2 regions of the Flavobacterium sp. PLA-DH12 genome follow, and region 1 is predicted to be linked to the other one. Evidence: riboswitches for the same ligand, from Rfam matches in the RefSeq annotation. Region 1 holds a riboswitch; the other holds the start of a gene.
What was found. A riboswitch is a leader RNA that binds a small molecule or an ion and turns the genes downstream of it on or off. The one in region 1 is predicted to bind cobalamin.

Region 1 (16,729 bases):
GCAAAAGTGTTGTCTTTGATTTCCATAGTTACAGAAGATTCCATAGTAATTTCTTGTTAGGTTATTGGTAAATAGTGAATTTGGGACTCGAAATTTTATTGAAAGAAAATTCTTTATAAGTTTTAAATTCAAGAAATATTTCGAATTGCAAAGGTAATCATTTGATTTTCAATATTAAATTATTTTTTACAGCTATAAACTTTAAGTTTTTGTTTTGAACATGGATTTTTTTTGAATTGCTATAAAATAGGTCTGAAATTTGATTATCATGACATTAAAAAAAGTAACTTTATTTTTTACAATAAAGGTCTTATTGGTAATTTCATTTTAATGTTATGAGTAAAATTCCCGTATATTTTATGCCAGGTCTGGCGGCAAGTTCATCTATTTTTGAAAGAATAAAATTGGATGAAGATACTTTTGAAATGCATCTTTTGGAATGGGAAATTCCAAACCAAAAAGAATCTTTGTCAGATTATGCACTTCGAATTAGTAAAAACATAAAACACGAAAATCCTGTTTTAATTGGGGTTTCTTTTGGAGGAATTCTAGTACAGGAAATTTCAAAGCATATAAAAACACGAAAAGTCATTATTATATCGAGTGTAAGAAGTAATCATGAATTCCCGAAAAGAATGAAAATAGGGAAGAAGACAAAAGCTTACAAGCTAATTCCGATGCAGTTAATTCTTAATATTGAGAAACTTGCCAAGTTCTCTTTTGGTGAAAAAGTAAATAAACGTATTAAATTGTATGAGAAATTTTTATCTGTACGTGATTTAGGATATCTACAATGGGCCGTAGAAAGTGTAATTTTATGGGATCGAGATAAAATTGATGAAAATGTCGTTCATATACACGGAGATCAAGACGAAGTTTTTCCGATTAAGTATATCGACAAATGCATTTTAGTCAAAGGAGGAACCCATATTATGATTCTCAATAAGTATAAATGGTTGAATGAGAATTTACCTTCGATAATTTTGGAATAAAATTCCAATTCTTTCTAGATTTTAGCGCAATCTTGTCATTTCGACGAAGGAGAAATCTTCACGAGTAACTCTATAATCAAAATCGACAATCTTTGTCGAGCCACTTGTGGAAATGACAAACTAAGTCTTGGTCTTGTGTTATAAAGAAAATCTACAATAAAAAAATCCCAAACTCCTTTTGGAATTTGGGATTTTAAATATTAAAAATTAAAGAAAATTAGATTTTCTTCATTTGTTCTTTCATCATAGAGATTTGCTCTTTCAGCATACCTTGTTTGTCTAATTTTTTAGCTTCGTTAAGTAAATTAGTCGCTTCCAATTTTCTTCTGCGAGACATTGCAACTCCTGCAAGGTTTAATTTAGCTACAGCTAAATCCATATCCATTGATAATCCAAGTTCGATTGCTTTTTTGAAATGTTTCTCAGCTTGGTTAATATTGGTTTGAGATAACATGATACCTTGTAAGTAATTTAAGTATCCTTGTTGTTTTCTTACTAATGCACCTTCTGGATTTTTGATATATGATAACCATTTATTAGCACCTTCAAAGTCTTGTTTTCTTAATTTAAGGAAGGCTAAAAGGATGAATTCGTTTTTAAAATAAAGAAAAATTGGAATTGCAGTCAATAAGATAAGGAATATACCATTCCCAATATTACTTTCTGTAAATTGCCAAACGCCCGCCACTACAAGAAGTCCGGCCAAAATAAGTTTAATATTCTTGTGAAACATAATTATTGTAAATTTGTGATTGCAAAGATAGTAAAAGGAATTAAAAATATTTTTATAAAAGTGCTTGCCAGAAAAAAAAGTCTTTGTATATTTGCACTCGGTTTTTGAACAACGATATCCAAAACCAAATAACGAGTTAATAGATACCATTTTTAAAGATACAAAGCAATGAGCAAAAGAACGTTTCAACCATCGAAAAGAAAAAGAAGAAATAAGCACGGATTTATGGACAGAATGGCTTCTGCGAATGGAAGAAAAGTTCTAGCGCGTAGAAGAGCAAAAGGAAGACATAAATTAACTGTTTCTAGCGAGCCTAGACACAAAAAATAATGTTTGTATAAACATACATAAGGCGATTACTTTTTTAGTATCGCCTTTTTTTATACCTTGTCGGTAATAAATTTGTAACATTCTAGTTTCTAAAGCACTGTGAATGTTTTTTGAATACAATAATAACTACACAATACATACAAAATGCCTAAAGACACATCAATAAAATCAGTTTTAATAATAGGTTCAGGACCTATTGTTATTGGTCAAGCTTGCGAATTCGATTATGCGGGATCTCAATCTGCGCGTTCGATTCGTGAAGAAGGAATTGAGGTTATCTTGATTAACTCGAATCCAGCGACGATTATGACCGACCCATCTATGGCCGATCATATTTATTTGAAACCTTTAACGACAAAATCGATTATTGAAATTCTTAAGGAACATCCGCAGATTGATGCAGTTTTACCAACAATGGGAGGACAAACTGCTTTGAACTTGTGTTTGGAAGCTGAGGAAAAAGGAATCTGGCAGGATTTCGGAGTAAAATTAATCGGTGTTGATGTAAACGCGATCAATATTACAGAAGACAGAGAGCAGTTTAAGCAGCTTTTAGAAAGAATTAATGTACCAACTGCACCTGCAAAAACAGCTACATCTTACCTTGAAGGAAAAGAAATTGCTCAGGAATTTGGTTTTCCACTTGTAATTCGTCCTTCGTTTACACTTGGAGGAACTGGAGCAGCGGTAGTTTACAAAAAAGAAGATTTTGATGAGCTTTTAACTCGCGGACTTGAAGCTTCTCCAATTCACGAAGTTTTAATTGATAAAGCTTTGATGGGATGGAAAGAATACGAATTAGAGCTTTTGAGAGATAAAAACGACAATGTCGTAATTATCTGTTCTATCGAAAATATGGACCCAATGGGAATCCATACTGGAGATTCTATCACAGTTGCGCCTGCAATGACATTGTCTGACACGACTTTCCAAAAATTACGTGACTACGCTATCTTAATGATGAGAAGTATCGGAAATTTTGCGGGAGGATGTAACGTACAATTTGCAGTTTCGCCAGACGAAAAAGAAGATATCGTAGCAATCGAGATCAATCCTCGTGTATCTCGTTCTTCTGCTTTAGCATCAAAAGCAACTGGATATCCAATTGCAAAAATTGCTTCTAAACTAGCTTTAGGATACAACTTAGATGAATTGCAAAATCAAATTACAAAATCTACTTCGGCTCTTTTCGAACCAACTTTAGATTATGTAATCGTAAAAATACCACGTTGGAACTTCGATAAATTTGAAGGTTCAGACAGAACTTTAGGTCTTCAGATGAAATCTGTAGGTGAGGTTATGGGAATCGGACGTTCTTTCCAAGAAGCACTTCACAAAGCAACTCAATCTTTAGAGATTAAGAGAAATGGTTTAGGAGCTGACGGAAAAGGATATAAAAATTACGAACAAATTATCGAAAAACTAACTTATGCAAGTTGGGATCGTGTATTCGTAATCTACGATGCAATTGCAATGGGAATTCCATTAAGCACAATTCACGAAATTACAAGAATCGACATGTGGTTCTTAAAGCAATACGAAGAGCTTTATACTTTAGAAAAAGAAATTTCAAACTACAAAGTTTCTAATCTTCCAAAAGAATTATTGCTTGAGGCAAAACAAAAAGGTTTTGCAGACAGACAAATCGCTCACATGATGAGCTGTCTGGAAAGTGAAGTGCACACTTTACGTATGAACATGAACATCAACCGTGTATTCAAATTGGTTGATACGTGTGCGGCTGAGTTTAAAGCTAAAACACCTTATTACTACTCAACTTTTGAGGCAGAAATCGAAAAAGCAAATGGAGAGCGTTATGTAGATAACGAAAGTATCCTGACAGATAAAAAGAAAGTAATCGTTCTAGGTTCTGGACCAAACAGAATTGGTCAAGGAATCGAATTTGATTATTCTTGTGTACACGGAGTTTTGGCAGCTAAAGAATGTGGTTACGAAACGATCATGATTAACTGTAATCCTGAAACGGTTTCTACAGATTTCGATACAGCTGATAAATTATACTTCGAGCCAGTTTTCTGGGAGCATATTTATGACATTATCCAGCACGAAAAACCAGAAGGTGTAATCGTACAGCTTGGAGGTCAGACAGCTCTTAAATTAGCAGATAAATTATCTAAGTACGGAGTGAAAATCATCGGAACTAGTTTTGACGCACTTGACTTAGCAGAAGACAGAGGAAGATTCTCAGATTTATTGACTGAATTAAACATTCCTTTCCCAAGATTCGGAATCGCTGAAACGGCTGATGAAGCTTCAAAGTTGGCTGATACTTTAGATTTCCCACTTTTAATTCGTCCTTCTTATGTATTAGGAGGTCAGGGAATGAAAATTGTAATCAACAAAAAAGAGCTTGAAGAGCACGTTATCGATTTGTTGAAAGCAATTCCAGGAAACAAATTATTACTAGATCACTACTTAGCTGGGGCAATCGAAGCTGAAGCTGATGCAATCTGTGATGCTGATGGAAATGTTTACATCATCGGAATTATGGAGCACATCGAGCCTTGTGGAGTTCACTCTGGAGATAGTAACGCAACATTGCCTCCTTTTAACTTAGGAGAATTTGTAATGCAGCAAATTAAAGATCATACGCATAAAATTGCAAGAGCTTTAAAAACTGTAGGTTTAATCAATATTCAGTTTGCGATTAAAGACGATACAGTTTACATCATCGAGGCAAACCCAAGAGCTTCAAGAACGGTTCCGTTTATTGCGAAAGCTTACGGAGAGCCTTATGTAAACTACGCTACAAAAGTAATGTTAGGCCATAATAAAGTAACTGACTTTGATTTCAATCCACAATTAAAAGGATACGCAATCAAACAACCAGTTTTCTCTTTCAGCAAATTCCCGAACGTAAACAAAGCGTTAGGACCAGAAATGAAATCGACAGGAGAAAGCATCTTGTTTATTGATGACTTGAAAGATGATCAATTCTACGAATTGTACTCTAGAAGAAAAATGTATTTGAGTAAATAATCTCAAATTCTAGTATAAAAAAAGCTCCAATGAAAATTGGAGCTTTTTTTATTTTAATTGGTTTTAAACTTTTATTCGCTTTGACTAAAAGTCATATTGTCTCTAGTATTTTTCTGAACTGAAATTGCACCGAACAAAGCTAATAGAAAAGCAAAAGCATAAAACCCTTTTTCGCTTGGCAGAATTGTTGCATTCCAAAGTCCAACAACTAAAAGAACGATTGAAAGTAAAGTTCCAAACCAGCAGATTCCGTAATATATATCAGTTACAGGAAGTTTTTCAAGACGGTCTCTTACACTTTTTTGCAATGAAACAACAGCAAAAAGTCCGAACATTAAAACAGTGAAATAATATCCTTTTTCGTTTAATAGCATTTCAGCTCTGGCAAGTCCAACAATAAAGCCAACTGTTCCTGCTCCAAGAGCAACCCAAGATGCCGCGATAAAGGCATTTGATGTTTTTTGTATCATAATTTATTATTTTGGTAAGAAGCAAATATAATTAAATTAGATTCAGAATAAAATAATTAGCAGTTATTTTGTTCAGTAAAATCTCTCAAATAAGTAAAAAGAAAGAGCTCCGTAGTTGGAGCTTTTCTTATTTAAAAAGTAAGAAGTTTTTATTTTTTCAGCAATTGTTCTAAAGGTTTTAACTGTTCCATGTCTATTTTAGATTTCTGTAAAACAGACATTAAAGTCATAATATTATTTGGGTTCATATCTTTGCCTAACACACGAACTACTGCAAAACCATTTTCTTTTCTGTTGGCAAAAATGACAAACTCTTTTATATCGTCATCACTTCCAACATAGCTTACAGAGGCACCGTCTTTTCCAGAACCAATCTTCATCAATTCTTGATATTTCGGATCTTTTAAAATGGCTTTTACTTTGTTTCTTTCTGTTTCAAATTCTGCTTGATTATTTTGATCCGCTTTGAAAGCTAGAATGTTCATTTTGTCAAACGAATTTAAAGCTTCACTTTGTTCTGCTGATAATTTTGTTTTATCAACATTTAGAATAGTTGGTGAAACATCTAATGAAATAAAATCTTTTTTCTCTGAATTTTCGACAAAATATTTTTGAAGTGAAGGTTCGGAATTACAGCTTCCTAAAGTTAGTAGAGCTGTAAGTGCTATGATGAAGATATTTGTTCTCATTTTATTTTTTGCCTTTTGAAGCTTTTTTTAAGTCTGTTCCTCCAGGAAGCTGCATCTTATCTGTTAATACTGAGATTTCGTTTAGATCAAAATTACCCGTTAAAGATAATAAAACAGTTTCGTCGTTTTTGGCACCATCAACATACATTAAAAGTTCTTTTATCTGTGTATCAGTAGCACCAGATTTTACCATAATTCGAACGTTTTTTCCGCTGTCATTTACTCGCATTAATTCTTCTAGACCGGCTGTTTTTACATATTTGTCGGCAGTAGCTTTCATATCGGCTTCGATTTTTGGATTTTTAGTGGTAAACACTTTTAAATAATCCAGTTTTTTAATTAAAGCAATATATTGCTGTGTCTCTTTATCAGACGGGTCAGATTTTACTTTGCTCATTAAATCGAACATTTTTTTGTTTACAATTACAGAAGTTACATCGTCCTGACCATCAAATTTGTCAAAAGCACCTTGTGCATAAAAAGTGGTAGAAACGAATGCGAAGACTAAAGTTATAATGAAATTTCTCATGATTATTTTTTGTTTAATTACTGTTTAAAGATTTTGTTTTTTGATTGTTCGTATTCTTTAATGTACTGTACACTTTCAATACCTACATTAACATTGTTTGATAATAAAGCCAAAGCCTTTTGAGTTGCTTTTAAGGCTTCTTCGGGATCATCGTAAGTTCCTAATTCTGTTTGCGAAGCTACTGCAGCAGTGTCATTTTTTTCGCTAACAAAAAAGTAGGTTCCGATGCCCAACAAAACAACAGCAGAAGCCGCAATCGATAACCACGCTACGTTGCGTTTTTTAGATTGTAGTGGAATCTCATACGTCGATTTCTGTTCTTTTGCTTGAGAGAAATAGCCAAACATAGGTTTGTACTGCTCCAAATGCTGCGCAACATTTGGCGAAGAAAAATATTCTTTTAATTGATTTTCTTCGGCAATAGAAGTTTCTCCCTGAAAGTATTTTTCTAATATATCTTCTATTTTATTTAGTTCCATAAAGGTGTGTATTTGTCATTGATTCTCTAATTTTTTTTCTCGCTCTCGAAAGTGCCACGCGTATTGCGGTTTCGTTCATATTTACGATTTTGGCTATTTCTTCAAATTCATATTGTTCAACATCCCGAAGCTGAATTAATAGCTGCATTTGTTCGGGCATCTCGTTTATAATTTTTTCAACCCATTCTAAACTATCTTGATCCTCTATTTTTTTGTCCAATTGCGGCTGCCGATCGGTAAAATTATTATGAACAATCTGCAGATTGCTAGCTCTTTTAGATTTTAACTGATCGAGACAGTAGTTTTTAGTCATAGTCATTGCCAATGCTTCAACACTATTGTAACTTTCGAGATTGTCTTTTTTGTTCCATAATTTTACCATTACTTCCTGGGTTGCATCCTCTGCTTCTTCAGTACTTGTAAGCAATCTTTTTGCCAGACGAAAAACTTTGTCTTTAAAAGGATTTATTAATTCTATAAATACAACTTGGTTCATTAATCTGATGGTTAATCGTTAGCTTATATATTCAAGACGAGGCACAATTATGTTTGTTACAGCAAAAAAAGAAAATATTTTTTTATGTAAAAAAAATACTGCTTTAACGATAAAGCTTAAACTAAAGATACTACTTTTACGTTTATTCAGAATATAGATAACCTACACGATATGAAAACAACTTTAAAGAGCATTCTTTTTCTCTTTTTATTCTCTTTTTCTTTACAGTCTTGTGAAGATCAGGATGATGTAGCTGCTCCAGCTGACCTGCAGATTAATAATTTTATATGGAGAGGATTAAATGAAGTTTACTTATGGCAACAAGATGTTCCAAATCTAGCTGATGGCCGTAATTTACAACCAGATTTTAATCAGTTTTTAAGAGGATATTCTCATCCCGAAGATTTATTTGAAGATTTATTAAACAGACCAGTTAGTAAATATCCTAACGGAGATGCTATTGATCGTTTTAGCTGGATTGTTGAAGATTATACTGTTCTAGAACAGGAATTAGGCGGTGTAACTAAAAATAATGGTGTCGATTTTAGGTTGAGTCGAGTATCTTCGACATCAAATGATGTGGTGGGGTTTGTGCGATACATTATTCCAAATTCTGATGCCGCTACTAAAGCAATTAAACGTGGAGATTTGTTTACTAGTGTAAACGGGACAAAACTTACTGTTTCTAATTATCAGCAGCTATTATTAAATCAAGATAGTTATACTTTAGGTTTGGCAGATTATAATGGAACGAGTTATGTTCTAAACGGGAAATCAGTTGCCTTAACTAAAACTGTTTTAGAAGAAAATCCTATTTTTATTAATAAAGTGATTACTTCTGGAAGCCATAAAATTGGTTATTTGATGTATAATGGTTTTTATTCAAGTTATGATGATAGATTAAATCAGGCCTTTGGAGAATTAAAATCGCAAGGAGTTACAGATTTGATTTTAGATCTTCGATATAATGGAGGAGGAGCAGTGCCTTCTGCTATAAGGCTTTCTAGTATGATCACAGGACAATTTGACACTCAGGTTTTTGCAAAAACACAATTTAATACTAAGTGGATGAAAGATATGACTGCTGAGGATTTGGAAAGTTTGAATTACAGATTTGTGAATAATATTGAAGGTAAACCATTAAACAGTTTAAATTTAACTACAGTTTATATTATTACTACAGCAAGCACAGCCTCTGCAAGTGAATTGGTTATTAACGGCTTAAAACCATATATCAATGTAGTTCAGGTTGGAGAAACTACAATAGGTAAAAACGTTGGCTCTTATACCATTTACGATTCAGAAACTTTGTTTTCTAAAAAAGGAATCAATCCAAATCATAAATATGCGATGCAGCCTCTAGTTTTTAAAATCTCAAATTCTGCAGGTTTTGGTGATTACCAGCAAGGTTTGCAACCTACTTATCCGCAGCTTGAACATGTGAGTACTTATGGTGTTTTAGGAGATACCTCTGAGCCTTTGCTTAATCTGGCTATTTCTAAAATTACAGGATCTACAGCCAAAAGAACTCTTAATGATAATTCTGAGCCGGATACTCCTTATTTGACAGATTCAAAAATCATTAACGGATTAAGACACGGAATGTACATTCAAAATCCATTAAAAAACTAAAATACAATAAATAGAAAAGGCTTTCAGAAATGAAAGCCTTTTCCATAAAAAAAACAAAAACTAATTCTAAAGGTTAAAATTAATCGTTAAAGTAGAATCCGTTTGGACCAACACCAACAGTTAATTCTTTTAATAAACTTCCGCTGAAGTTATAAATATAGGCTTTGCTGTCTGTTTTAAAATTTCCTCCATCTGAAAGGAAAACGCGGTTGCCTTTTACTGCAAATCCGTAAAGGTATCCAATATCTGAAGTAGCCGTGAAAAGTGGGCTAGCAGAAGCTGTTGTTGCAGCCGTGTTAATTGAGTATACTGAGTTTCCTACTGTATAATAAACTTGGTTGTTTTCGATGTCTAAATATCCAGCAACTCCTTGAGATTCTGGAATTTCAATTTTAGAAACTGATTTGTCAGAGATTTTAACTTTTATAATTTCGCTGCTTTGTGTAAAAGAAGGACGTAAGATAAAAAGCGTTCCATTTTCTTCCTCAATAGAATCTGAACCAGAACCAATTGTTATTGGAGCTTCTAAAGCTTTTGTGTTGATATTGTAAATTGAAAGCTTGTCACTACCGATAGGATCTGTAATGTATAATTTTCCGCTTTCTTCAACAATTCTATTTCCAGTTGTATTTAGGTTAATTTTAGATTCAACAAGATTTGTTGCTAAATTAATAATAGCAATATAATCATCTGTAACAGAATCATATGAGTTTGCATTGGTTACATAAGCTTTGCCATCTTTTACAACACCATATCTTGGATTAGCCAATCCGCTGTCAACTTTAGCGATTAGCTTAAAAGTATAACGGTTTACGATGTTTATTACGTTAGATCCGCCAGCAATTATATACGCTCTGTCTCCGCTGAAAAAGATGTTTTGAGCAAATTTTCCAAGTACATCAGATCCATTTTCTGCTTTATAAGCGTCTTTAGTAAAAATGCTGAAATCATCGCTAGAAAATGACACCGTTCCAGCATCTGTGCTGCCTTCATTTAAAATAAAAAAACCATTGTCGTAAGCACCTTTTGGACCATCGTTGTCATCGCTTGAACAAGAAGCAAATAACGAGATGCTTAACGCTATTAAAAGTAATTTACTAAACTTCATATATTAAAATTTTAAGGTTAAATACATATTGAAATTGCGACCAGGCATTGGTCTGTTTTCTAGACTTTCGTAGTCTTTATTAAAAAGATTTAAGACCTGAAAACCTACTTTGAAAGAATCTAAAAATTTAAGATCATAATCGATTCCGATATTTGAAATCGTATAATCATTAATAATTTCATCTGGATTATTATCGGCTCTTGTGTAAACAAAACCGTTATAAAGAATTTGATAATAAGCGCTTATTTTATTTCGAGAATACGAAAATGCTCCTGTTGCTTTATTAAATGGAACGAAAAAGATCTGATTTTTCGTTTTTTCGTCTTGTGAGATTGTATAGGCATAAGTGGCATTTAAAGCAAAATTGTTTTTACAATAACTTTTTTTCCAACCTAAAATAGTTTCAGTTCCATAACTATTTACTTTGTCTTGATTTTGTGGAGTCCAAATGCCATTTGCACCTGGAACCCATTGCAGCATATCGGTAATTTTCATGTAATAAAAATTCTGCGTCCAAGTCAGATTTTTGAATGTAAAGACATTGCCAATTTCTCCTTGATAAGAGCTTTCAGGTTTTAAGTTCGGATTTCCTCCTTCGTCCCAATACAAATCGTTGTAAGTTGGAATTCTAAAGTTTCTAGAGACATTCAGTTTTAGATTGTACCAATCGTTGAATTTGTAAGAAGATCCTAAATTGAATAAAACGGGCGATTTGTAATTATTGGTAAATTCTTTTCTAACGCCTAATTCGTTTTTCCAATTAGTGCCAAAATCTTGTCTAATCAACAAAGCAGCAGAACTTATTTCGCGAATATGGCTTCCAAAACTGGTTCCGTAACCATTTGTTCTACTGTAATCTACAATTCCGTTTACATGAGTTGCTTTAAATAAATGATAATCGACATCTAACTTCGTAATTAAATTTTCAGTTTTTCCGTAACTATAATTTTTTAAAGAGTTATCAGCAAAATATTGATAGTTTTCAAAAATGTAAGCGGTTTTGAAATTGGTTTTAAGTTTTCCGAAACTTCCATCGTATTCCAATAAGTTTCGGTTAAATCCATTTATGTATTTGCTTTTGGTTTCAGATTCTACTACTAACGAAGTATTACGGTCGGTGTTTGAACTTTGGCTGTAAAGCTTTAAAATATGATTTTGGTTGAATTTATATCCAGCATTAGCACTCAGGGTAATGATGTCATATTGTCCATTCTGATTCCATCTTTGTTCGCCTCTCCAAGTATATCGATTTAAATATTTATAATCGTTTGTCGAGCTATTTTTTGAAAGTCCAATTTGGGCGCTCCATTTTTTGTTAGAAATAGAAGTTTTATAATTAATCCCAATCGTATTAAAACTGCCGTAATCTAGTCTTAAGTTATTCTCAAATCGATTAAAAAATAACAAATCGTTATTTAAATGTACAGTACCTCCAACAGCCCCGCTTCCGTAAATAACGCTTCCACCACCTGCTTTAACGCTTATTGAATTATAATCGGAACCAGAAATTGTATTAAAATCGGTGCTTCCATTCATTTGAGAATTGATGTTTATTCCGTTCCAAATTACTGCTGTCTGTGAAGAAGTTGTTCCTCTGAAAGAAACAGTAGAAAGCATTCCGCGTCCATATTCTTTAAAATATAAAGTCGAATTAAAATTTAATAAATCGGTTAGAAGAGCCTCGTTTTTATTGATTACAGAATCGTTGAGTTTTAAAACAGACTGAGAAACTGAATAGGTTTTTAAATTTTTGTCTGAAACCAAGACTTCTTTAAGACTGGTAATAGAATCGTTTTGCGCCGAAATAATCTGGCACATTATAAAAGAGCAAAAAGCAAAAAGTTGTTTTAAAGTCATAATTCCGTCACTCTTTTTCCCGAGAGTTCTATAAATTGTTACAAAGGCAGGTCTCCTGGCTTGCGTCTTGCTGTTTACCTTCCCATCACGCCGGGCGTGACAGTGGTTTGTAGTTAACAGCAAGCATTCGTTTTGAACTTAGCTTACAGTTGCGGGTACAGCTCAAGAATTTACTTGATTCCCTTTTAATGTGTTTTTAAATCAAAAACACAACCTTAATTTGCTGCAAAGATAAAGTTAAAAATATTGATTATTCAAATTTGTTTTACGTTTCATGAAAAATTATAAATAATTTGCATTAAAAATCGATTTTTATAACTTCTCCGAAATCAACTTTATTATTGAAAGCATCTTTCAATGGCAGTGAACTCTGATGGCACAAAATGCTTCTGATGATTCCGGCATGAGCAACAATTACAATTGGCTGGTTAATTTTTGAAATTTTATCGGATAAAAAATTACCAACTCTTTCGTGTAATTCAACAAAGGATTCTCCATTTGTAACTTTAATGTTTACAAAATCTTCCATCCACGGATTAAGTTCTTCAGACGGAATTTCGTTCCAGTTTTTCAATTCCCAATCACCAAAATTCATTTCCTTTAAGCGTTCGTCTTCCTGATAAGAAATGGTTTTAATATTTTCTTGAATATGCTTTGCTAATGTAACGCAACGCTTCAAGGGACTCGAGAAAATAATTGCCTCAGAAGGAAGTTCAGAAATAATTTTGTCAAAGATTTCATTAAAAGGAACAGCAATATCAACGTCTGATTGTCCATAGCAGATTCCTTTTTCGCAGACGGTTTCGGTATGACGAACTAGATAAATTTCCATAAAAATAAAATGCTTAAGTAAAATACCACTTCGCAAACCTGTTGTGTAGCTCCAAGACAATCTCCAGTATAACCGTCAATCCATTTTTGAAAATATCGCGCTAAAAAATATCGAGTTATAAAAACAGGAATTACCGCCAAAAGAAGTTTCACATCAAAAAAAGAAAATACAAGTAACGGAATTAATCCAAAAAAGAAAGAGCCAAAAACTTCTTTCCAAGTATATTGTTTCGCAATTGGTTTGCTTTTGCTTGAAGCATCATCACGAGAATATTCGTGTGTGAAAATAATGCTTATTGCTGCGAGACGACTTAGTGAATGAGCGGAAATGAATAAGAGGTAAATTAGTAAAATGTTATTGGTGAAAAGTAAAATGGATTCTGAAAGCAGTTTGAATTTTAATAGAAAAAGTAAAACCAATCCAATTGCTCCGTAAGCACCAATGGCGCTATCTTTCATAATCATTAAGATTTTTTCTTTGGTCCAGCCTCCGCCAAAACCATCACAGACATCGGCAAATCCGTCTTCATGAAATGCGCCGGTAGTTAAAATAGAAGCAATAATCGCTAGTATAACAGCAATTTCTGATGAAAGAAAAAATGAAAAAAGATAAAAAGCCAGAAAGGAAATACTTCCGACAATCCAACCAATAAAAGGGAAATATCTTGTGGCTTTATTTAAATAATCTGGATGATGTGTAATGTTTTTTGGGCACGGAATTCTGGTATAAAACATTAGACAGGTGAAGAATATGTGTAGTTCTTTTTTCATTAGATTATGATTATTTGGCTAAAGCCTCTATAGTAGCAAATTTATAACCTCCAGATAAATCTGGAGGCAATTCAGGAATAAAATTTAAAAAAATGATTTTTATGGATTGCCAATAAATTTAGATATTGGTTTGTTTATAAGTAATAAGAAAGATTTTAGCCGTTTTTTTTTTGAGATTAGTTACATTCAAAAAATGGCTATTAATTCTTCACATTTCATTAGATTATGATTATTTGACTAAAGCTTCTATAAGTAGCAAATTTATGATCTCCAGATAAGTCTGGAGGCAATTCAAAAAAAAAATTTTTATAAAAATTTGGTTTTTGATGAATTGCCAACATCTTTAGATGTTGGTTTGTTTATAGGTACTTGTAAAGGCTTTAGCCAAATTTTTCATAAATGCTTAAAACCAAATTTGATTATAAATTCATCATATTCTTCTTGAAATGTTTTCTTTTTATGATGCTCTTCTTGGTTCTTAATATAATCTCGAACTTTATCTACAATAGATTCTGAAACTGAAACTGCAAAATATTCATCCTGCCATTCAAATCTATCTCTTGTTAATTGATTTTTATTAATCCAATATGAAGATTCACCTTTTAAAAGTTGTATTGTTTTCTGAATTGTTTGATTATTTCCTAATGAAATTAAGCAGTGACAATGATCAGAATGCCCGCTAATAAAATCAAGATAAATTTCTTTCTTTAATGCATTTTCTTTTATGTGATTCCAGACTTTTTGGCGAAGATCAATTGTATTTAAAAAGGGAATCTATTTTTGGTACTCCAAACACAATGAATATAAATTTTTGTAAAAGGCATGTAATAAATAATTTCAATTAGAAATTCAAAGCTATGAACTTTAAAACTTAAAAGAAAGTTATTTCTTACTTATGCCAGCGCTTTCAAAACTGGCCATTTCATTTAAAAAAGTCTCAGCCGATTTTAAAATTGGAAATGCTACAGCGCAGCCGGTTCCTTCTCCCAAACGTAAATCAAGATTTAGAATAGGTTTTGCTTCTAAATAATTTAGCAATTCTGAATGCGCTTTTTCGGCAGAACAATGGCAAAAAATAGCATTTTGATTGATGTTCGGATTTATTTTGGAAGCAATTAAATAGGCCACAGTACAAATGAAGCCATCAACTAAGATTAGCATTTTATTTTCAAAAGCTGCTAGCATTCCGCCCGCCATTTGAAGAATTTCAAAACCTCCAAAATAGGAGAGTTGTGTCATTAATTCGGTTTGACCAGAATAATTATCTAATGCTTTTTTAAGTACATTTTGTTTTAAAAGCAGTTTTTCGTTTTCAACTCCAGTTCCTTTTCCGATACATTCTTCAATTGGAAAACCTGTTAAAAGACTCATTAAAACAGAAGCTGTCGAGGTGTTTCCAATTCCCATTTCGCCAAAACCGATACAATTTGAACCAGATTCTGCAATGTTTTCGACAATCGATTTTCCTTTCTCAAAACACAATTGCACTTCAGATTCGCTCATTGCAGGAACGTGCAGAAAAGACTGCGTTCCTTTGGCAATTTTTGCATCGATTAATTTTGCATTAGTTGGGAAATCATAATTTACGCCTGAATCTACAATTGATAATTCGATATTATTCTGATTGCAGAAAACGTTTATAGCAGCACCGCCGTCTAGAAAATTATTGACCATTTGTCGTGTAACATCTTGCGGATAATCACTTACGCCATGATTTGCAATTCCGTGATCGGCTGCAAAAACTACGATATTAGGTTTTACGATTTTCGGATTTAAAGTTGCAAAAACCGTTGCCATTTGAAAAGCTAATGCTTCTAAAGTTCCCAAAGAACCAACAGGTTTTGTTTTCGAATCTATTTTGTCTTGCAAAAGAGTATAGAAATCGGCTTTATTTTGGATTTTGTTTTCTGATTTTAAATCAAATCCAGGAACATTTATTGACTTAATTTCTGTGATTTCAGTACAGATCGGAGCTTCCGATTTCTGTTTCCAATGCAATTGCTGCAGCATTGGCTGATTGTTGTAATTGGTTGCTGGTTTCCCAATGCAGAAATAGCCAAGCGGTTCTATATTTTCGGATAAATCGAGAATTTTTTTAAACTGATAATAATTTAGAATCGAAACCCAACCCATTCCATAGCCTTGTTCTGTTAGCGAAAGCCAGATATTCTGTGCCGCACAAACCGAACTGAATTTTACGGCTTCGTTACTGCCAATTGTCCCAATAGTAAACTGATTTAGAACCGAACGATCGTAAGCAATAACAAGTCCGATTGGAGCTTCTTCAATTGCCTCTAATTTTAGGGATTTATATAATTCTTTCTGCTCAGGATTATCTGTAAGTTCTTCGGCTTTTTTGTTGTAATCTAAAAAGAGGTTTTTAATAGAGCTTTTAACTTCATGCGATTTAATGAGATAATATCTTGTTGCATCGGTTAGTCCTACAGAAGGTGCCCAATGTCCAGCCTGTAAAGCTTTCTGGATTACTTCATCCGGAACTTCATCTGCTGTAAAATGTCTTGTGTCGCGGCGTGATTTTAATATATCGTCTAAATTGCTCATTTCTTTAAATTCCAATTTTTTAAATTCCAAATCTGAAAATGGAAAGATTCTAGTAAAGGTAAAGCATAGCTTTGAAATTTGGAGTTTAAAACTTGGAATTTCGTTTTAATTTATTGGAATTTGGAAATTTTTGTATTGGAATTTATCCTTTTATTTTAACCGGAATTCCAGAAACCATCAGCACAACTTCGTTGGCATTTGCAGCAAGAAATTGATTCATCCAGCCTTGAAGTTCAACAAATTTTCTTCC
Region 2 (16,729 bases), on a different contig from region 1:
AATGGAAAAATGTTCTGACCGATTTATTTAAAACGGATTATCCGATAATACAAGCGCCAATGTTAGGCGTTACAACTCCAGAAATGGTTGCGGCTGCAAGTAATGCTGGAGCTTTGGGATCGCTGGCATTGGGCGATCTTACTGCGGAAAAATGTATCGAATTAATTAGGGCTACAAAGAAATTAACCAATAAACCTTTTGCCGTGAATATTTTTGTTCACTCAATAGATCCAATTACACCAAAATTGGAAGCTGATTATGCTAAAACGAAAAATCATTTGGAAAAGTTTGCTGAGAAAACGGGGATTAAAGCCGATTTTCCACCTATAAACGAAATCAAACTCACTGATTATCACGATCAGATTGAAGCTATCTTATTGGAAAACTGCAATATTGTGAGTTTTACTTTTGGAAATTTGGATAACGAAAGTATTTCGACTTTAAAAGAAAATAAAGTGCTTTTAATTGGAACCTGTACTTCGGTTCAAGAGGCTATTGCGTTAGAAAATAGTGGTATTGATATTATTTGTGTACAAGGTATTGAAGCAGGAGGCCATCGCGGAAGTTTTCTAGAAGAAACCATTCCGCAGATTGGAGGATTATCGTTGCTTTCTCAAGTAACCGAAACTGTAAATACGCCTGTTATTTATGCTGGCGGAATTTATAACGCAAAAACGTTGCTAGCATCTAAAACTTTGGGCGCAGATGGTTTCCAGATTGGAAGTTTGCTTTTAGGATCTGGTGAAAGTGCCTTGCAGGATTTTGAAAAGCACCGTCTTAGAAATTTAAAAGAAAATGAAATTGTATTAACCAAAAGCTTTACAGGAAGATACGCGCGCGGAATTCGAAATGCTTTTATAAAAGAAATTGAAAATTCTGAGTTTGTGCTACCGTATCCGTATCAAAATAAACTGACTGCAGAGCTCAGAAAAACAGCAAAACTAGAACAAAAGACCGATTTTGTTAGTATTTGGACCGGACAGTCAATTGGCAGTTATAGTGAAGTTTCAACTGAAATTATCATCCGAAACTTAATAGAAGAAACAGAAAATTTTATCTGAAATTTCAGTTTAGAAATGGTTCAAAAACGTACTATTTGTCATTTTGACGAAGGAGAAATCTTCAGGAGAAACTCGACAAATATTTGTGATTTTTTTAAATTATTTAAAGAATGAAAAATAATTAATTGGAGTTCTTTTTTGTATCTATTTGTGAAGTAAGTTGTTGAATAGTAATATTTTGTATATTAGTTATCCAATTAAATAAGCCCAAATATGAATAGGTTAAGTTTTATCTTTTTCCTTTTTGCATTCAGTGCTTTTGCTCAGGGAAATAAAATCGATTCGATTATTAAGAAACAGATTGAAGAGTACAATTCTTCATTTGCCAGCGCTTTTATAAAAGGAAGTAGGGGCGATTTGGTAAAAGCTTACACCGATCAAACCGTATTTATGCCAGAGCATAGTAGACAGCGAGTGGGCAGAAAAGCGATTGAAGATTTTTACAAACAATGGCTTTCTCAGGCAAAAATTGCTTCTTTCGAAAGAAAAATTCTGGAATTGCAAGATTTTGGGAACTATATTCTAGAAATTGGAACTTTTGATGAAACCTTAAATCTAACCGAACAAAATCCATTCTCATATATTGGAAAATATGCGGTTTTATGGAAAAAACCTTCGCAAAGAAGTCTTCCTTTAACAATTGCTGCTGAAATATGGGGCTCGTCAAGCAATTTTGATGATAGAAATATTCCTAATATTGATGATTCTTCTGTTCCAGAAACAGAAGTTTATAACGTCTCAGACAAATTAGCATCTGAAGTTAAAGAACGAAATAAAACCATTAAAGAGTTCGTTCAAAATAGGCAAGGAGCAGAACATGCCAAAATGTTTATGCCAGATGCCATGTATCTAACGTATTACACACCAATTCTTTCTGGTGAAAAAGAAATTACAGACTATTTTATGGAACATGAAAAACCCGGAACATTAAGTATTGACAAGATTTCGATTCTGACTTCGGGAATTATCTATGCTAGAACAGCAATTATAGAATTTGGTTTTTATAGTGTGGATTGGCATGACGGTGAAAATCACGGAAACGTAAAAGGAAAAAGCATGAACGTTTGGAAAAAAGATAATAACGGAACATTACTGCTTTTTCGCCAAATCGTAAATCATGATTAACTTTTGAGTTTATTCAGAATAATGTTTATTTTATCTGTTTGTTGTTAATTGCTGATAATTTTCTATAATTTTGCCTCCATCTTTATCATTTTTACACACGATGGGTCGATTACTTTGCATATTTTTTATTCTTACCACTTTTTATATTTATCCGCAATCTTCAACAAAAGAATGGATTGATAGTTTAAATACTATCGATAATCATGAGAAAAAAGTGGATTTAGCGCTCAAAATTGCTTCCAAGCTTCAAGATTCGGATTGGGAAAGAGCTTTAAAATATATTGAATTGGCTGAAGCAGAGGCAAAAAAAACAGAGAAAACCGATTTAACATTAGCGAAAGTTTATGCAAAAGCGGCTAAAATCTACGACGCAAAAGATGTTATAGATATTACTTTGCAGTATTATTTAAAGGCCTATGAGATTTACAAAAGCAATAATCTTGTAGATGAAATTGCTCGAGTAGAAAATAATCTTGCCATTATTTATGCCAAAAGTAATAATGAACAGAAAGCGCTTGAATATTTCCTGAAAGTATATCGTTACCAAAAATCTAAGAATGAGTCTGATAAATTGGTAAAAATCTTAAACAACATTGGTACAACTTACTTGGGTAAAAGTTTAGATTCTTCGCTCTATTACTATCACAAAGCCGATGCGATTGCAAAAACATTGAAGGATAAAACTTTAAAGGTTTACGTTTATACCAATTTGGCTAGAGCTTACGGATTAAAAAAAGATCATAAAAATGCGGATTTTTATTTTGAGAAAGCCTTTTCTTTAACTGATGCTTCTATCAATAAATCGTTAAAAGCTTTTACTTATGAGTCGCTTTCGGAATATAATTTTCAAGAAAAAAAACTAGATGAAGCGATTCTAAATGCCAAAAGGGCCTTAGAATTGTCAAAAGGCAATGAATTTGGTTTTGCTGGGTTAAGAATGAATAAATTGTTGTATCAGGCTTATTTAGGGAAAGAAGATTATAAAAATGCGGTTCATTATTTTCAGAAGTATAATGAGATTAGCGACAGCATTAATATTGAGCAGAAAGCTGTAAATCTGGAAAGAATAAGACTCGAGCAAGATTATAAAGTGCGAAGTCAGATTCGAACTTTAGTCGAGGAGAAAACTAGGTTTAAATATTATGTAGTCGGGTTAATATTGGTAATCGGAATTTTGACTTTGATTCTTTTGCTGATTCGTTATCGAAACCGAAATATTACCAATCAGCTAGAAAAGGAAAAGCTAAAAGCAAAAGAGCAGGAATTGAAGCAAAGTCTAGAGGCTAAGAATATGGTTTTGGTTGGCAAGGCAATGTCAGAAATACATAGAACAGACAATATCAATGAAATCCTGACGGATCTTAAAAAAATCAAACTTAAAACACCAAACAAAGAATTACAGCAGGCAATTGATATTGTGTTAAAGCGTCTTGAAAAAGATTTGAATACCGATATTTGGCAAGAATTTGAAATTAGTTTTGAGCAGGTTCATAAATCATTCTTCGATAAATTGACCATCGATTATCCTTTACTTACTCCAAAAGAGCGTCGACTTTGCGCGTTGTTATATTTAGATTTAACAACAAAAGAAATTTCTCAAATTACAGGACAATCGTTCAAGTCTATAGAAAATGCCCGAACCAGATTGCGTAAAAAGTTCGATTTGACGAACGAAAAAGTAAATCTTTCCACTTATCTAAACTCTTTTAAATCAGAAAACATGTAAATTAAACTTTAATATAACGTTTTGATTTTGTTAAGTTTAAAATGAAATGAGTGTTTTTTTGGTGATACATTTTTACCTACGAGTGTTTTTGCATTAGTCCTTTTTTTTTGAGCCTAACAGTTGCGTTCTACTTTTACCAAACTATTGAAACAAATAAGTTTGATGAATACCTCAAAGAAAGAAGAACCGAAGAAAAGCCTTGAAGAGCTTTTGGAAGAAACAAAAACAAAAAAGAGTGCGCTCTTAAAAATTCTACAAAAAATAACGAAAGCAAGTTCTAAGAATCAACCGCCGAATTGATTCTAAGAACTTGCTTTTGTGGTTTTCTGCGAACCCTTGTACCTATTAACTCGCAGCCTTAATACTAATTTTAAATTTAAAAAAATGAACCAAATTTACTTTAAACCCAGGTATTTGTTTCTAGTGTTAGGTTTCTTGATCTGTTCCGTCGGAATGGCTCAGTCACCTTTGCCAAAAAACAAAACATCGAATGCGCAGACGGCCATACAATCGCCAAATGCCGTTCAGAAAAAGGATCAGGTTTCTCAGAAAACAACTGACCAAAGTACTAATCAGGAAGATGATTCCAATATTCTTTTAACACAAAAAAGTATAAAAGGAACAACACTTTCGCAGCAAGAAAGTGAAGATGTACAGAAGAGATCACAAGCAAGCCAGAAACTTTTTGATAATAGTTCAAGCAGTTCAACAGCTAAAAATGTTCAAACGGCTGACAGTACAAAAGTGAAATCTTTTGCCAAATCGTCTAATTTGACAGTTAGAAATGTATTTGAAGTTAAAAAGGCAGATTTCGAATTGTCGAATGCAGACAAAATGCAGCTGAAATCGGTTTCAGATAAACACGGCAGAAGTTTGGCCACCTATCAGCAGATGCATAATGCTGTTCCTGTTGAAGGTGCAATTTATAAAGTTAGAGATAACAAAAGCAAAATTGAAGCTTTCGGACATATAAGTAAAAAACTGCCTGCAAACAGTAATTATAAAGTAAATGCATCGGCTGCATTGCAAAACGCTTTAAATACTGTAAATGCTAAAGAATATGTTTGGCAGAGCAAGAAACTTTCTTCGTTAGTACATAAAAAAATCAGTACTAAACCAGAAGGAGAATTGGTTTATGTAGGACCGAATTTCTCTTCTCAATTAACAGAATATCACTTGGCGTGGAAATACGATATTTTCGCAACAAATCCACAATCGAGCCAGACGATTTATGTAGATGCTAATACTGGAAAAGTAATTTTAAAAATTGATTTAAATAGAGATCTTCGTTCGTCCGTATCGCCTTTTGCTGACGGTAGAGCTGCAATTGGTAAAGGAAAAGCAAGATTTGCTGGGGATGTCACCTTTGGAACCACTCAATATGCAGGAGGTTATAAGTTGGAAGACTTAGTTGGAAAATACAAAGTGCCAATGTATACTTTGAATATGAATCATGCTGAACACGCATCAGACGAAGTATTGACAGAATATATCGACGAAGACAACAACTGGAATGATTTGTACAATAAAGATCATGATGAAGCCGCAATTGATATTCATTGGGGAATTCAAAAGACTTTGAACTATTACGAAGAAAAATTTGATCGCAATAGCGTTGATGATAAAGGAATGACCATTTTTGCATTGGCGCATTTAGGAACCAACGTTCAGAATGCTTCTTGGACAGGAGGATGGGCACAGTTTGGAGATGGACTAGATCAGCCTTTTGTAAGTTTAGGAATTACAGGACATGAAATGACTCACGCTGTAACACAATTCTCTGCTGGATTAATTTATCAAGGAGAATCTGGAGCAATGAACGAATCTTTTAGTGATATTTTTGGAATTTCTATTGAGCTTTATGCTGGAAAAGACACTAAAAATGATATCTGGATGCTAGGTGACGAATTATACTCTCACGGAAGTTTGAGAAGTATGGCTAATCCAAAAGCAGCTGGTCAGCCAGATACTTATGGGGGAGAATTTTGGACAAATCCTGGAAACATCCAGATTGATAATGGTGGTGTGCATCAAAACAGTGGTATTACCAATTACTGGTATTATCTTTTAGTAGAGGGCGGTGAAGGAGTAAATGATCTTGGCAACAACTACAGTGTTAAATCTATTGGTCTTGCTAAAGCAGAAAAAATAGCTTACGTTACACTTACAGAATATTTGACACCATCTTCAAACTTCTCAGACATGCGTCAGGCATCGTTATTAGCGGCAGAAGATTTATATGGTTTAGGATCTGAAGAGTATAAGCAAGTTACAAACGCATGGTATGCTATTGGAGTTGGAGCGGCATATACAGATAAGCAGCTGGTATTAATTAAAGTTGAAAATCCGTCTATACCATGTGGACAGCTAAAAGGAGATGAGCCTTTTTATGTTACGATTAGAAATACAGGAACAGCAGCTATTAAAGCAAATGATGTTTTAAGTTTCAAAATGAGAGCAATGGCAAGTGCTCTAGGAAACCTTATAACGTTTTACACCTATGATGGTACGGTTGTTTTCGATAAAGATTTAGCGATTGGTGAAGAAATTAGAGTTAAAATTCAAGCAAAAATTCCTTATCAAGTAAGTACAACGGCGGTAAATTATATTGAAGTAAAATTAGATCTAAAACCTATTGTAGAGTTTGGAGCAAAAGACGGAATTTCATTTGTTTCAAATATAATAGTTCCGCCAGCAGAGAAAGATTTTGATATTAAAGTAACAGGCTTAGATATGCCTGATTATACTGGAGATCTTTTAACGGCAAGTCACACTCCAAAGATCACGTTTTACAATTTAGGCTGTCAAGATATTCCAGCTGGAACGGTTATAAAAGTAGGATATGCCAATACAAAAGCAGGAAGTACAACAGTTTGGAAAGATGTTACATTGCAGACTGCTTTTAAAGGTAAATCTGAAATGACAGTTACTTTTGATACTACCATTGATTTATCAGCGCCTGGTTTGCATACCTATGAAGGTTATGTGACATTAGCGCAAGATCCAATTACGACCAATAATAGTATCTTAAATGCATCTTATAGCGGAATTGTAACACAATTGCCATATGCTGAAGGTTTTGAAAGAACTCCTGGAGGATGGAATACTAAAGCATTAACAGGTACTCAAAAGTTTATTTTCCAAAATTACCCTTTGTCGTTTAGAGCTACTAAATCGCAATATACTTGGGGAACTGTAGATTTAAAAAGTAATGGTGGTAAAGTGGCTTTAAATTCTGATTTTGTTTTAGAATCTCCAATTTTCGACTTTACAAATTCAGTATCTCCTTACATTGAGTTCGATTTGTATTATCTGCTTCACAAAGGATATGATGGTTTAATTGTTGAATATTCTGAAGATAAAGGTAAAAACTGGAAAAAAATTGAGACTGTTAATTATCCTGAAACAGTACACTATGATGAGTACGAATCATTTGGAGGTCCATGGTTTACAGGAATAAACAACAGTTTGAAAAAAGATCCTTATCAAATTCGTCTAAATGAATTTAAAGGTAAAAAAGTAGCCATTCGTTTCCATATTAAAACAGATGACTATAATGACGGATTTTTAGGTGCGTTTGTTGATAATATTTTGGTGACTGATGCACCATATGATTTAGAAGTTGTATCGGCAAAATTAGATGCAGGAAAATGTGACATAAATAATAATAACGCTTCAGTAGTAGCTAAAATAACTAACAATTTTGTTACATCAAGTGAAGTGGTAAATGTTACGACCAAAATTCTAGATGCGGCAAAAAAGGAAATCTTTTCAAAAACCGAAAAGACAACTTTAAATTTTACTAAGTTTAAAGATACCATAAGTTATGAAGTTACAAATGTTAACTTACAGACTATTGGTGAGCATACTGTAACTGTTTCTGTTTTTCCTGAAGTTATGACACAGGATCTAAAACAAGGTAATAACGCTGTAACATTTACTTATGACAATTGGAAAAATGAAGATATGAAAGTATCTGTACTTCCTTATAAAATGGATTTTGAAGATGATACTAAATATAATGGCTGGAGAACTTATGAAAACAAAGGTGCTGCCGGCTGGAAACATGGAACTCGTCCAGATTTAGGATCGCCAGGATGGTTTATTGCAGATCATACTAAATTTATTGCAGCAAATGATGACAAATGCAACTGTGATGCATCAAACGATATGCTGGTTTCTCCAGTATTTGATTTGACAAATTACAAAGAAGCGCATTTATCGTTTGATGGATACGGAGACTCATTACATCTTTCTGATGGATCTGTAAAAGTAAGTACAGATGGTGGTGAGACTTGGAAGGAAATATTCCATATGCCTTATTACGGCGCTTGGTGGGAATATGAAATAGATTTAACTGCTTATGCTGGAAAATCTTGTGTTCAAGTTGCATTTGTGCATAATGACAATGGATTATTTGCTAGTGGTTTTGCAGTAGATAATATCGAAGTTAAAGAAAAAAAAGATTTCTTAAGATTGTCTAATTTAAGTGCGCCAGAAACGATTTACGAGAATACTCCTTCACATGAATTTTTTGTGGGTGTTAAGAATTTATCTTACGCACCAGTAAACAAAGTTAAGGTTGAGTATCAAATTACGCAAAACGGAACTGCTGTTGGAGATCCGATTGCTTTAGAGAAAAATGATGAAATGTTGGTGGGGCAGACTATTGTTTATACATTAGATAAACTTCCAACGTTGCCAGCTGGAAACTACGAAGTTAATGTAAAAGCAACTGCTTTAGGTGCACCAAGCGCACAAACCATAACGGGAACTTTTCAAGTGGTTGAAAAAGCGTCAGATTTAAGCTCAGAAAACTTTAACGGTTTGACACAAGGTTCAATTTTTGGAACAAAAGGATTTATATCTAATCAGAGTGACGAAAATTATCCATGGAGAGCAGTTCTTACTCCAGATAACACTTATTTAACAATCCCGTTAAAAGATCATGCAGGTATTGCTAATGGAAAAATGTTATACAGCCAATTAGAAGGACCATATTATAACGGTGAAATAATATCGCCAATGTATAAGCTTACAGGAAACACTACTGCTGTAGAGTTTTATTATGCAATGCAGAGTAATGTTAATGATGCTTTAATTGTAGATATTAAACCTGCAGGTGGCGAATGGACTGAAATCTGGAGAAATGCAAGACAAGGAACTTTTGCAGATACAGAGTGGCAAAAAACAGCAGTAAATGTAGCGAAATATGCTGGTAAATCTGTGTTATTCCGTTTCAGACACGCAAAATCAGATGGATATTCTTATATGGTTTTAGATGATGTAAAAGTGATTACTGAGGCAGTTTCAGATGTTGCATTGCAAATTTTGTCTCCATTAGACATTTGCGGTAACAGTACTGTAAAAGTAAAGCTTACTAATGAAGGCCAGCTGGCAATAAAAGAAAATTCGATTCAATTGGATTTAGAATATTTAAATACATCGGAGAAAATTTCTGAAACTATTGCAGCGGCTATTCCAGTTGGAGAAAGCATTGAATATACTTTTATCAAACAGCCTAAATTGGATGACAGCGGAGATTCTCATATTTTTAATATAAAAGCAAACTTGGAAGGTGATATTATAGCACAAAATAATAGTATCAATGATTATGTATATCAAGGTGTTTCTTCAAATTTCAAAATATTTGATGCTCCGGTTGTTCATGCTTATGCTGGTAAAAGTGTATACCTTGATGCTCAGAGAAACTTTTTGGCAAACGAATTAGAAGCGCCTTCATACAAATGGAATTCTGGTGAAACTACCAATTCTATTGATGTTGATAAAGCAGGAGAGTATACTGTAACTGCAACAATGAAAAACGGATGCAGTCTTACTGAGAAGGTAACGGTAGTATTTGACACTTTCGAATCTGATCTTCCAAGCGGTGACGTTTGTGGTCCAGAAGTAGTTTTAAATCCAGGAAATTATGCCGCTTACGAATGGTTTGATGGTTCAACAGATCCAACTTTCACTGCAACAGAAAGCGGTGAATATTATGTAACAGTTTACAACGAACACGGATTAGGTAAAATTTTTACAACGACAATCAATGTTCTTGAGAATGTAGTTCCAGAAATTCAGGCATTAGAAGGAAATAAAATAACAGCTTCTGCTGATGCGGCGGGTTATCAGTGGTATTTGAACGGAAGACCTTTGCCAAATGCAACCGAAAAAATGGTTTCAACTATTTGGGAAGGTAGCTATAGTCTTCAAGTAACTAATGCACATGGCTGTACAAGTATGTCGGCTCCAATTGATTCTAAAGGTCTTCTTATTGGAAAATTGACCAATTCTTTCAGAGTGTTCCCAAATCCTGTGGCAGACAATGTAAACATCTTCTTGGCTGAAAAAGCAGAAGGTCAAGCAGAAATGAAAATTTATTCTATGGAAGGTAATGCAGTTTGGAGTAAAACCTATTCAGCTGTTCCGTCAAGCGTAAATGTAAGTCAGCTTACAACTGGAGTTTATATTCTAGATTGTACGGTACAAGGTAAAAAGTACACGGCTAAGATTATTAAAAAGTAACAAATTACAGATAGAAACGGCAGTTCTCGCGCAGAACTGCCCTTCTAAAAAACAAAAACATACGATGAAAAAATCAAAGCTGATAATTTGTGCACTAATGATGTGTGCAGGTGCAATGGCTCAAACCGAAAAGGTTAAACTGGGCGTAAAAGCAGGATTAAATGTTGCGAACCTTACATTTGATGAAAATGAATTGAACTCATCTTCTAAAACAGGATTTACTGCCGGTTTAATGGCTGAAATTCCTTTGGCAAAAAACTTTTCAGTACAGCCAGAATTACTGTATAGCCAGCAGGGAATGAAATTGTCTTATTCAGATCCAGATGTTCAGAACTCGCATTACAAAAGCACTATTGCCTTAAACTATTTAAACATTCCTGTAATGTTGAAGTATTATGTTGTAAAAGGTTTAAGTATTCAAGCAGGACCACAAGTTGGAATTTTACTAAAAGCAAACAACAAATATCAAGACAACTTTTTGGGTTATGAGAATAGCGAAAAAATGAATTTGTCAGACTATTCAAATGGAGTAGATGCTTCTGTAAATTTCGGATTAGGGTATCAGTTTAAAGACAGGTTTTATGCAGATGCAAGATATAATTTGTCTTATACCAATGTGTTTAAAGACGTAACAGCAAACACAAATTATATTATAAACAGGGATATGAAGAATAAAGTTTTTCAAATAACAATCGGTTATTTTTTTAATTAGAGTTAGTAACCTTCATCACTGTTAAAAACCACTCTTTTTTAAGAGTGGTTTTTTGTTTTTTGCAAAAAATCAAATTCTAACTTGCAGACACCATACCTGAGTTATATCTTTACCCCAGATTTTGGTCTGCTTTTTCAAACTGAAAAAGCAGTTAAAAGGGAATCAGGTGTAAATCCTGAACAGACCCGCTACTGTAAGTTCTACACAAAGTCTTTAAACATTACCAATGCCATTGTTCCGTTTTGAGGGATGAGAAGGCCGTTTAAAGATAGAATAAGTCAGGAGACCTGCCACGATCACATAGTTTAAAACTTTCGTGGTATGAAGTTGATGACAAGATAATAACCTGCTATTGCATAGCGGGATTACTATTGTTATATAATTACGGCATCACGCAAAGTTTATTTAATTAAATCGTGATGTATAATTTTAGAAAAACGCTTCTTGCAACTTTTATTTTATTGATTCCTTTTTGTCTTCATTCCCAAGCAGTGACTGATAGTTCGCGGGTTTTAAAAGAATTGGTTTTAAAAGGAAAACCCTATCAGGAAATCATTCCCGTGCAAAGTCTTTCGGGTGTTTTGCTCGAAAATCTTTCCAGTCACAATGTTGCCGATGCGCTTCGTTATTTTGCAGGAACGCAAATCAAAGATTATGGCGGAGTCGGCGGACTCAAAACAGTTGATGTTCGTAATATGGGAACGCACCATGTTGGTGTTTTTTATGATGGAATTCAGCTTGGAAATGCGCAAAACGGCGTAACCGATTTAGGAAAGTATTCGCTTGACGATATGGAATCGCTTACGATGTACAATGGACAGAAAAGCGAAATTTTTCAATCGGCAAAAGACTTTGCGGCTGCTTCTACGATTTATTTGCGAACCAAACGTCCTTCTTTTATTGGCAATAAAAAAACAAATCTGCTGGTTCGTTACAAAACAATGTCCATTAATTATTATGATCCTTCTTTTAGATGGGAGCAAAAGCTGAGCGATAAAGTGAGTTTGAGCGTCAGTTCCGAATACATCAAATCAAACGGACAGTATAAATTTAGATACAAAAGAAAAAATCAAGACGGAAGCATTGCCTATGATACCACAGCTACACGATGGAACAGCGATATAGAAGCATTTCGATTTGAATCTGGTTTGTATGGAAAAATTAATAAAGGAACTTGGGATGCCAAAGTCTATTATTATGATTCTGAACGTGGTGCGCCGGGAGCAATTGTAGAAAATAAGTTTAAAGACGGTTTCAGACAATTTGATAAGAATTTTTTCGGACAATCTTCTTTAACGAAAGACGTTTCAGAAAAATATAAATTCCAGTTAAAAGGAAAATTCGCTTATGACTACACGCATTATATTGCACGAGATACTACCAATGTTTTAGGCGAAACTGTAACCGAAGGAGCACAGTCGGATGATAGTTATTACCAGCAGGAAGCGTATTTCTCGGCGGTTAATATGTATAGCATTTTACCCACTTGGGATGTTTCGCTGTCAACCGATTTTCAGTACAATAAACTAAATGCGACAAGAAGAGGAATCCAAACACAATTCTCTTTTCCACAGCGATATACAGCGCTTGTTTCTCTAGCAACTTCGTATCGATATGAAGGTTTTAAAGTTTTAGGAAATGTATTAGGAACCCGTGTAATTGAGGAAGTAGAATACAATGCCAAAGCACCCAATAAAACCGAATTTACGCCCGCTATATTTCTAGGTTATACTCCGTTTAAGAAATACGATTTCAATTTAAGAGCATTTGCAAAGCGTATTTTCAGAATGCCAACTTTCAACGATTTGTACTATACCATGATTGGTTCGAGCACTTTGAGGCCCGAATATATGAATCAGTATGATGTTGGTTTTACATATAATTTCCCTGTAAGAGAAAACTTTTTCGATAAATTTTCTTTTCAGGCAGATGCTTATTACACCAATACAAAAGACAAAATTGTTGCCGCACCGACTGGAAATTTATTTCGCTGGATGATGACGAATATCGGTCAGGTTAAAGGAAAAGGAATCGAAACGGTTCTAAACATGGGAACTCATTTTAATAAGCTAAAACTTGATGCGAATTTAACGTATACCTATTCTAAAAGTCAGGATTTTACAACAATTGTCGGTTTAGAAATGTCTTCTTACGGAGATCAGATTCCGTACACGCCTTGGCATAGCGGATCTGGAATTTTGAATGCCAATTACAAATCTTGGAACTTCAATTACAGCTTCATTTATGTCGGAAAGCGCTACAACGGAAATGTCAATAATATTAAAGTAAACGAAGTACAGCCTTGGTATACGCATGATTTGGCGGTTCAGAAATCTTTCGCATTTAAAAATTACAAATTAAACGGAACGATTGAAGTCAACAACGCTTTCAATCAGCAGTACGAAGTAATCTACAATTACCCGATGCCAGGGCGAACATTCAAATTTATAATCAGTTTTGAGTTATGAAAAAGAGCTTTTTAAAAATACTAATTGTTTTAGCCGTAACGGTTTTAATGATTTCCTGCCGCGAAGATGAAACAATATTTCTTTCTTCAGATATAGCTGTTGCCGCGCCCAGAAGTGATGGAAATATTGAAGGTTTCTATCTTTTAAATGAAGGAAATATGGGAATGAACCGAGCCAGCCTCGATGTTTTTAATTACAGAACGGGAAATTATACCACAGATGTATATTCTGAGCGAAACCCGAGTGTGGTAAAAGAATTGGGAGATGTTGGAAACGATATTAAAATCTACGGAAATAAAGTTTATGCTGTCATAAATTGCTCTAACAAAGTGGAAGTTTTAGAAAAATGGACGGCAAAACGTATCAAAAAAATAGATATTCCCAATTGCCGTTATGTGGCTTTTTATAAAGACAAAGCTTATATAAGTTCTTATTCGGGGCCAGTTGCCATTAATCCAAATGCAGAAATCGGTTTTGTGGCCGAAATTGATACCACTTCATTAGAAATAAAAAGAAAAGTAACCGTGGGTTATCAGCCTGAACAAATGGTTATTCATAACGGAAAATTGTATGTGGCCAATTCTGGCGGTTACAGAGTTCCAAATTACGATAGAACTGTTTCAGTTATTGATTTGGCGACTTTCACAGAAATCAAAAAAATAGATGTGGGCATTAATTTGTACAGCATGCAAATTGATAGTCGCGGTGATATTTACGTGAGTTCACGAGGCGATTACTACAACACGCCATCTAATCTTTTTGTGATTGATACACAAACAGACGAAAAGAAAATGCAGCTCGATATTCCTGTTTCTGGAACTTGTCTGGTAGATGATTTACTGTATTACTACAGCGTTTCTTGGAGTTACTTATCAGGCAGTAATAAAGTGAGTTACGGAATCTTGGATACGAAAACTAAAAAAGTAATTACCAATCAGATTATCACGGACGGAACCGATAAAAAAATCATGATTCCGTACGGACTTCAAGTCAATCCAGAAACCAAAGAAATCTACATTACCGATGCGCAAAACTACGTCGTAACGGGTTATATCTACTGTTTTACGCCAGATGGAAAATTAAAATGGAAAACAACCGCAGGGAATATTCCTGCTCATATTGCTTTTATAACTAAAAATTAAAAATTAAAAATTAAAAATTAAAAATGTTGGATAGAAACCTTTTAAAAATCGCTTTGTTTTCAATTCTCTTTTTGGGATTTGTGGCTTGTGATAAGGATAATGACAATGAGGAAAATCTGCTTCCCGCAGAAGTGCTGAAGGAAAATTACACGATTGATCGTTTTAAAGTTCTGAATATAGCAACAGATCTTCCAAGTACAGCAAAACTGACTTGGAGCATTAAAGATTCGATTATCTCAGAAAATGCCGATTTAGATTTTATAAGTCCGTACGCAAAGAATTATCCGCTGACTTTAAAAGTAGAAGTTAATGGAGAAATTAAACTTTATAACGCATCAATCAACGTTGTAAAAGAAACAGGAACATACAGTAAATATATTTCTAATGTATTTGATTTTCGTCCTGCAGTTGGACAATTTACAAACGAAATTCCGCTATATACATCAGGAAATACAGAAGCCAATATGATTTCTGCAGCAAAAAATGCAATTGTAGGTTCCAACACCACAATGATTTCGCTGGGCGGTTTTGGTGGTTATGTAGTGTTTGGTTTTGATCATACGATTCCGAACATGGGCGGACGAGATTTTAAAGTTTTAGGAAATGCTTTTTGGGGAAATGAAGCCAACGAAGCGCGTGCAGGATCTTGTGAACCCGGAATTATTATGGTGGCTTACGATAAGAATAAAAATGGAAAACCAGACGAAGACGAATGGTTTGAAATAGCTGGAAGCGAGTACTTTAAAAACACGACTACAAAAAATTACTCGATTACTTATTTCAAACCAGATCCAAACAAATTGCCAGTCGTAGGAAACGAATTTTGGCAGGTTAATACCGAATATATCAAATGGCAGGATAATGCTGGAAATTCAGGTTATAAATCACAAAATGTGTTTCATGAACAAAATTATTACCCGCTCTGGATTGCCGATGCGTCTTACACTTTAAAAGGAACTCGAATAGCAGATAATTTCTATGATCAAAGTGGTGAAGGCTTTTATTGGGTAGGCAAATCGTTTGAATTTGGTTATGCAGATAACGCCCCAAATAATGATGAAGCTTCGAATATCGATATTTCTTGGGCAGTCGATAAAAACGGAAAATACGTAAAACTTCCTGGAATAGACTTCGTAAAAATATACACCGCAATCAATCAGGAAGCGGGCTGGCTTGGAGAAGTTTCTACAGAAGTTTCAGGTGCTTATGATTTGCATCTTAACTAATTTTTTTAACATATAGAAACATAGATTTAGCCTTGTGATTTCTTACTAGAACTTTGTCAAAGTTTTAAACTTTGACAAAGTTTACGACAAATAAGATATATCCTGATTTTTCTATGTGTTAAACAAAACAACAGATTAACACAACATTTTAAAACCAAAACAATATGAAGAAAAACTACTTTATCGTAATAATGCTATTTTTTGCATTTCTAACCCACGCACAAATAACATTGCAAGGCGTTCTTAGAAATGACATCAAATTAAAAACGGCAACGCAAAAACAACTAACAGCAAAAAGTGCCAATGTAACCACATTTGATGATATTCAGTTTTGGGTTGGTGCCGGTGCTAATAGAGCAGCATTTGCAGTGCAATGGAATGACGGAAAAAATGCAGATGCTTTAATCTGGGGATTTAAATGGAATGGAAGTGCAACTGGCGAAGATATGATGAAAGCCATTGCAAAAGCTGATCCTCGTTTTTACACTCTTTTATTGCAGGGAACTCAATTTGGAACTGCAATTGGAGGTTTCGGTTTCGATTTGGACGGAGCCAATACAATCGGATTGTACAAAAGCGGAAACCTAACCTATCCTTATTATCCTGTGAGTGGTATTGTAAATACAACCGTTTATGATTTTGACGAATACGCACCAATTGATGCATCCGATCACTGGCAATCGGGCTGGACAACTAAAGGATATTGGTCTTATTGGGTGAGAGATGATGTTAACAATG

Region 2: it holds a riboswitch for cobalamin, as region 1 does, so the genes downstream of both, AC5ZCW_RS02315 (TonB-dependent receptor) here and AC5ZCW_RS11010 (TonB-dependent receptor plug domain-containing protein) in region 1, are expected to answer to the same signal.

Annotation. Positions count from the first base shown of each region.
Region 1 is NZ_JCAMPD010000005.1:25,505-42,233, reverse strand. Features, by position in the region: gene AC5ZCW_RS11070 (GNAT family N-acetyltransferase) at 1-44, opposite strand, end outside; gene AC5ZCW_RS11065 (alpha/beta hydrolase family protein) at 336-992, shown strand; gene AC5ZCW_RS11060 (DUF2892 domain-containing protein) at 1,210-1,725, opposite strand; gene rpmH (50S ribosomal protein L34) at 1,894-2,055, shown strand; gene carB (carbamoyl-phosphate synthase large subunit) at 2,200-5,055, shown strand; gene yiaA (inner membrane protein YiaA) at 5,127-5,525, opposite strand; gene AC5ZCW_RS11040 (GFO_1091 family lipoprotein) at 5,675-6,214, opposite strand; gene AC5ZCW_RS11035 (GFO_1090 family protein) at 6,216-6,743, opposite strand; gene AC5ZCW_RS11030 (PG0215 family putative anti-sigma factor) at 6,761-7,222, opposite strand; gene AC5ZCW_RS11025 (GFO_1088 family ECF-type sigma factor) at 7,209-7,718, opposite strand; gene AC5ZCW_RS11020 (GFO_1087 family putative carboxy terminal peptidase) at 7,890-9,350, shown strand; gene AC5ZCW_RS11015 (YncE family protein) at 9,430-10,458, opposite strand; gene AC5ZCW_RS11010 (TonB-dependent receptor plug domain-containing protein) at 10,462-12,315, opposite strand; cobalamin riboswitch at 12,344-12,548, opposite strand; gene cobC (alpha-ribazole phosphatase) at 12,614-13,147, opposite strand; gene AC5ZCW_RS11000 (adenosylcobinamide-GDP ribazoletransferase) at 13,132-13,917, opposite strand; partial or broken gene tnpA (IS200/IS605 family transposase) at 14,311-14,741, opposite strand; gene cobT (nicotinate-nucleotide--dimethylbenzimidazole phosphoribosyltransferase) at 14,800-16,479, opposite strand; gene cobU (bifunctional adenosylcobinamide kinase/adenosylcobinamide-phosphate guanylyltransferase) at 16,622-16,729, opposite strand, start outside.
Region 2 is NZ_JCAMPD010000001.1:532,517-549,245, reverse strand. Features, by position in the region: gene AC5ZCW_RS02340 (NAD(P)H-dependent flavin oxidoreductase) at 1-1,061, shown strand, start outside; gene AC5ZCW_RS02335 (YybH family protein) at 1,275-2,186, shown strand; gene AC5ZCW_RS02330 (tetratricopeptide repeat protein) at 2,287-3,912, shown strand; gene AC5ZCW_RS02325 (M4 family metallopeptidase) at 4,297-10,443, shown strand; gene AC5ZCW_RS02320 (porin family protein) at 10,508-11,155, shown strand; cobalamin riboswitch at 11,261-11,464, shown strand; gene AC5ZCW_RS02315 (TonB-dependent receptor) at 11,575-13,623, shown strand; gene AC5ZCW_RS02310 (YncE family protein) at 13,620-14,765, shown strand; gene AC5ZCW_RS02305 (cell surface protein) at 14,792-15,991, shown strand; gene AC5ZCW_RS02300 (T9SS type A sorting domain-containing protein) at 16,156-16,729, shown strand, end outside.